2 regions of the Litoribrevibacter euphylliae genome follow, and region 1 is predicted to be linked to the other one. Evidence: predicted binding sites of a transcription regulator. Region 1 holds the regulator's gene; the other holds the start of a gene.
What was found. The regulator PhoB, encoded in region 1, activates phosphate uptake and scavenging genes when phosphate is short. The targets are predictions, from matches to a motif close to TGTCATANNNNTGTCANA.
Positions count from the first base shown of each region.

Region 2: the regulator PhoB is predicted to act here: its motif matches at 1,299-1,316, upstream of ACFOEK_RS17785 (alkaline phosphatase).

Region 1 is NZ_JBHRSZ010000007.1:215,045-218,369, reverse strand. It holds gene phoR (phosphate regulon sensor histidine kinase PhoR) at 1-595, opposite strand, end outside; gene phoB (phosphate regulon transcriptional regulator PhoB) at 678-1,373, opposite strand; gene ubiA (4-hydroxybenzoate octaprenyltransferase) at 1,555-2,433, opposite strand; gene ACFOEK_RS16420 (chorismate--pyruvate lyase family protein) at 2,473-3,000, opposite strand.
Region 2 is NZ_JBHRSZ010000007.1:587,003-590,327, reverse strand. It holds gene ACFOEK_RS17790 (DNA topoisomerase III) at 1-1,129, shown strand, start outside; gene ACFOEK_RS17785 (alkaline phosphatase) at 1,421-3,049, shown strand.

The sequences.
Region 1 (3,325 bases):
GTTCAATGTGAGTGATGTCTCGTGCGGTGATCAATCTATCGTCGTTACCAAATGGTGTTACTGAGATCTCTAAGACCATCGTGGGGTTGATCGGGCTGTTGAGTACCAAAGGCGTGGTGTAATCACCGTACTCAAAGTACTCCACAAAGTCGGGATCACGAATCAAGTTGGTGATCTGTTGGCCTCCGTCATCTGGTGAACGAAAGCCAAGCAAGGCCTCTGTTGAACGGTTCCACCATTCCAGTGTGCCATCGTATTCGACCATGATGACGGCATCTTGCAGTGCTGCCGTAGATTGCTGGATACGATCAATAATGGTTTGAAGGCGGCGTTTGCCTGATTGGTGTTCTTTCTCTTGCCGATAGATGGAGTCGAAGAGTTTTCCCCACAGACCTTCACTGAGAGGGAGCTTATCCAGCTCTTGATGTTGTAACCAGGATTCCAAACGGGACATCTGACGGATATTCCACAGTACATAGGCCGCAAGACCTAAAATGAGCCCGACCAGAGGAAAACCAAAGAAATATCCGATGAGAGATGTAGCCAGTACCAGCAGCGTTACCCGCTGTAATTCAATATACCAATTACTTAACACCGAGTGCCCTCAACAGCCACAAGATAAAAAGAAAGGATAAGTCGATTGCAGTACTTATCCTTATTGTTGCTGACAGCTTACTCTAAGCAGCCTTTGTCGAAAAGCGATAACCGGTTCCGCGAACGGTTTGAATTAGGCCATCGTGCCCTGTCACCGCAAGTGCTTTTCGCAGACGACGAATATGTACGTCTACGGTTCGCTCTTCAACATACACATTGCCACCCCATACGTGATCCAGCAATTGACTGCGTGAATAAGCACGTTCTTGGTGTGTCATAAAGAATTGCAGCAAACGAAATTCGGTTGGCCCCATCTCAATGGAGTCTCCGTGGGCTAAAACGCGGTGAGACACCGGATTTAACTCCAGACCATTAACGCTGACCGTTTCTTCGACGCCTTGAGGCGTGGTTCTGCGAAGTACCGCTTTAAGACGAGCAACCAGTTCTCGTGGTGAGAAAGGTTTGGTGATGTAATCATCAGCACCCACTTCCAAACCTTGGATTTTATTATCCTCTTCGCTTTTCGCGGTGAGCATAATAATAGGTACATCCGAGGTTAATTCGTCTTTCTTGAGTCGTCGTGCAAACTCAATACCGGATACGCCAGGCAGCATCCAATCCAATAGAATTAGGTCTGGTTGTTGATCGACGATGATTGAATGCGCAGATTGCGTGTTCTCGGCTTCAAGGCAGTTATAGCCAGCCATTTCCAGCGCAACCATGATCATTTCCCTGATCGGGGCTTCGTCATCAACAATTAGAACTTTTTTTCCCGCCATCACTCATGCCTGTGTTGGGTTATTGAATAACAAAAATTTAAGACAAGCGTATTAGAAGACAGTTTTGTTACAGAAGTATGACATTAATTGCAAAGCTTGCACAAAGTAGAGTCAAGCATTTGGTTTTTGGAGGGCGTAAATACGCCATAAGTATGGCCCATCCGCGGTTTAAGCCAGTTAATCAGCGTACTAAATAGTCGATAAAAATACCGGTAAAAATGCTTGCGCCAACCCAGTGATTATTCAGAAATGCTTTAAAACACATATCGCGATCACGGTGTTGCGTGAGGGTGTATTGATAGACAAAGAAGCCGGTGGCGGCGAGTAATCCAAGATAAAAGAAAATACCTGCGGATAACTGGTTTGCTGCTAATAACAGCGTGCAGAGGGTCAGCACCTGAAGGCTGATGATGGCGATATTATCCATGTCGCCAAATAGAATGGCCGTTGATTTGATGCCGATCTTTAAGTCATCTTCACGGTCAACCATGGCGTATTGGGTATCGTAGGCAATTGTCCATAATAAGGTTGCGGCGTACAACAACCAAGTGACTTCTGAAACCGATTGTGTTTCTGCGGTGAAGGCCATTGGCACAGCCCAGGCAAATGCGGCACCCAGAAACACCTGCGGGAAGTAGGTGTAGCGTTTCATAAAGGGGTAAAGTGCCGCTAAGAAGAGTGCGCCACAAGACATATAGATCGTTTCTAGGTTGGTAAAAAGCACCAATACAAACGATGTGAACACTAACGTAGCGAAGAGCAATAAGGCTTCTTTGGTGGTGACACGGCCTGATGTCAAAGGACGATCTTGAGTTCTGCGAACATGCAAATCAAAGTCGCGATCGGCGTAGTCATTAATAACACAGCCGGCGGAACGCATAAACACGACACCTAGAACGAAGATCACTAAATTTAAAACGTGTGGAACGCCTTCTGCAGCTACCCACAGTGCCCATAAAGTCGGCCAAAGCAACAGAAAAATACCGATGGGCTTATTAATGCGCATCAATTGTAGGTATTCAGGAAATTGTAGTTTGATGTGCTTGGCTAGATTGTCCATTGTCTTAAACTTGCGTACTCCGTTTTGATCATGGGAATACTAGGAGGATTGCCGAGAAAAGACAACGGGCATAAAGGTTTCCGTTACCAATAAGGTTTTATGGCTGCCATTACAGGTGAAAATTGATCGACGACCCCAGTGAATTTCCCGGTTTTTTTGATAACGCCCTATCTCAAACTGCTTTCTTCGGTATCGCGGGCTACTGAAGAGTAAATGACCGAGCGGCTTACTGCCTAAATGTCGGAGCTTGATGTCAGGTCCGGTTAACGTCGAAAGAGGCACAACACTACGCGCTCTGACCCAGACAGCGCCATCCACAATTAGGTCGACTTCCCTGATCCAGCCGAAGTCAGAAGAACAGGCCAAAACGCTCTTTTCATGTTGGAAGAGTTTATTGATGCCTTCTTTATTAACCTTTACTTCAAAAGAGGAAGTGCTTTGAGCCATCAGACGTTTGGTCAATGAGCCTCGATGTAACAGCCAGCTACGTTGGGAATTAGACCAAAGGTTGGCGTACTTTTTATACGCTGATGTCCAACGATGTATGTAATGAGGTGTTTCAGGCATGAATAACCGACGCCATAAATTCCGTTTATCTGGTTTGCTTTGGAGGTCGCAGTATACTGGAGTTTCAGGAGATTATCTTTTGTAGGATTGTAAGACAATATTGATTGAATTAGAATGCGCTTACAAATTTCAGGTGATATAGTGCCTCAACCACGAGCCGACATCTACTTTAGGTATTAGCTGTTTTCACATCTGATCTGTTAATTAAAGTTAGAATGTCACGGCACTCCTTACGTGAGGATGTTGTTCTTACGGTGTTTTTCATTAAAGGCATCAATGGGATACCCTCTCCTGGAATACATAATTATTAAAACTCTGAGGAAGC
Region 2 (3,325 bases), 370 kb from region 1:
GCCGCTGCCCTACAATCTTTCCGCATTGCAGATCGATGCCTCCAAGCGGTTTAACCTCTCGGCTCAGCAAACCCTCGATGCCTGTCAATCCTTGTATGAACAACACAAGCTGATTACTTACCCGCGTTCCGACAATCGTTATCTGCCGGAAGAACATCACGCACAAGCAGCGCAAGTGCTGAACGCATTATCCAGTAATCAAAGCGATCAACAGGACGCCATTAACAAAGCCGATCCAAAAATTAAAACCAAAGCGTGGAACGATAAGAAAGTCGAAGCACACCACGCCATCATTCCTACCGCAAAGCGCACCTCGCTGGACAAATTATCAAGAGCAGAACAGCAAGTTTACGGGCTGATTGCCCGTCAATATTTGGCGCTCTTCTACCCTGCGTACCGTTATCAAGAACGCAAAGCAGAAATAGAGATTCAAAAAGGTAAATTTATTGCCCAAAGCAAGGAAGACATTGATCTGGGTTGGAAAGCGTTATTTCTCTCTCAAAACAAAGCATCTTCCAGTAAAACAGTTGAAGGTCAAACCGAGCACAAATCGCCCTTACCGAAGCTAACGCAAGGCCAAGTCCTGCAATCGCATCAAGCTGAATTGTTGGAGAAACAGACTCAACCACCTCAGCCGTTTACCGACGCCACCTTGTTGAGTGCAATGACCGGTATCAGTCGTTACGTCAAAGATCCAGAGATTCGTAAAGTCTTGCGAGAAACCGACGGGCTGGGAACCGAAGCAACCCGGGCCTCCATCATTGAACTACTGTTTAAACGCCAGTTTTTGGTTCGCCAAGGCAAACAGATTCGAGCGACACAAACCGGGAAATCGCTGATCAACGCCTTACCGGAGCAAGCATCCACTCCCGACATGACCGCCGACTGGGAGTCACAGCTCAGTCGTATCAGCGAGCGTGAGCTAAATTACCAAGCCTTTATGCAGCCTCTGGAAGCGAATCTGCATGAATTGATTAGTCAGGCAAAAGCCACCACGATTACGGGCATGAGCCCGATCCAGAAAACAGGAAAACGCCCCTACAGTAAAAACAGCACGCGCAGTAAAAAACCAGCCACCACACGCCGCCGCACCTCCAATAAAAAACCGTCAGTCATGCAAAGCAGTTAACAGAAAACTAATTGAAAAACGATTAAACAATCGCACTATCAAAAGAGAAAAAAGCTTTTATAAATCAATAAGTAAATCGACGCCACTCAAACATTCGAACCTCCCTTGTGTATCAGATTCGCCCCTAGAGCAGTCACTTATTGAACAATCGTTCAATTAAAAGCCTATATGTAATGAAAGTGTCACCAAAATAGTGTTTTTTAGTCACTCATTTGCAATATTTCCTGTGCGCAATAGCGAAAGGATTCTTAACTCACACTTCTCGATCACTCGTATAAAAACGGAAGAACGATGAAAACACTATTTAATAAAAAAACAATTGCTGCACTGGTTTCTGGTGCCGCGCTGACTACCACAGCACTGATGACGGGCTGCCAAACCACTGACAATGCTGAGTCAGTTGCACCCGCCAAAGTTAAAAACGTGATCATGATGATCGGTGACGGCATGGGCCCTCAGCAGGTAGGTTTGTTGCAAGAGTACGCAACCAATGCACCGAACTCTATCTACAAAGGTCAACCGACCGGCATGAGCAAAATGATGGATGCAGGCTTCGTAGGGCTGTCTCAACATAACCCTGCCTACAACATTGTTGTGGATTCTGCGAGTTCAGCCTCTCAGCTAGCGACGGGCGTACCGTCACCTTCTGAGTCCGTTGCTCTGGACGCAAAAGGTAACCCGGCAGAAACCGTACTGGAACTTGCAAAGAAACATGGCAAAGCAACAGGTCTGGTTTCTGACACCCGTCTGACTCACGCGACTCCAGCATCTTTCGCTGCCCATAAACCACACCGTTCTCTGGAAAACAGCATTGCAGAAGAAATGCTGGCAACCGATGTGGACGTAATGCTTTCTGGTGGCCTTCGTCACTGGATTCCAAAGAGCGCAAACGACAAAGCCGGTGACCTTCACAAGCAACTGACCACCCGTACCGACGGCACCGTTAAGATCAAGTCGAAGCGTAAAGACGACAAGAACCTGCTAGTAGAAGCTGAAAAAGCAGGTTACACCGTCGCATTGACTCGTAAAGAGTTCGAAGCGGCACAAGACGACAAACTGCTTGGCTTGTTCGCTTATTCAGGCATGGCCGATGGTATCGAGCATACGCTAACCAAGGACAGCGCGGATCGCACGCAACCAACCTTGAAAGAGATGACAGCCAAAGCGTTGGACATTCTGTCTCAAGATCCAGACGGTTTCTTCCTGATGATCGAAGGCGGTCGTATTGACTGGGCTGGTCACGACAATGACGTAGCTACTATGCTGCACGAAATGTTGAAGTTCGACGAAACCATTAACTACGTCTACGAGTGGGCAAAAGAGCGTAATGACACACTGGTTGTTGTGACAGCTGACCACGAAACGGGCGGTTTCGGTTTCTCTTACTCTCGTGCTGACATTCCAGCCCCAGAGAAATTGGACGGCACAGGCTTCGCTGAGCGCGCTTATAAGCCAAACTTCAACTTCGGTAGCTTCGATATCCTAGACAAGCTATACGCGCAGAAGAAAAGCTACCCTTCTATCTTCTCTGAGTTTGGTAACACAGACAAAACACCTGCAGACCTTATGCGTGTTGTGAACGAAAACAGCGAGTTCGACATCACTCTTGAGCAAGCAGAAGAGATCCTTGCGTCTGAGCCTAACTTCTACAAAGTAGACGACCACAAATACCTAAGTGCTGAGCGCTTCCCTAAAGTGATGGACTTCAAAGCCTTCTATGTTTACGGCGAAGAAGTACGTCATGACTTACTTGGTCGTGCCGTTGCCGAAGATCAAAACGTGGTTTGGGGTACAGGTACCCACACCAGCACACCGGTTCCTGTAATTGCATTTGGCCCAGACAGCGTTTCTAAACAGTTCGGCAAAATGATTCACCACACAGACATTGGTCGTATGGCCAAAGAAGTGATTGCTAAGTAATTAGCGGGTAACGAATAAGTAAATAACGATAATCACACGTGACATTGATGACTCAGCCATTCATAGGCATCCCTAAGATAACTGCACTTTTCTTAACTCTATGAACGGTTGGATCATCAAGGTTACGACAAGCTTTTCAGGCGCTCAATTGAGCGCCTTTTTTGTGCCCGCCAAGCACTCAATCGAGAACCACCTTAACAACAAATGTCAATAACATATGATGTCGCTTTCTAACAGCGGCTCTGTATAGTTAGCCTGATATAAATTTGGCCTAAA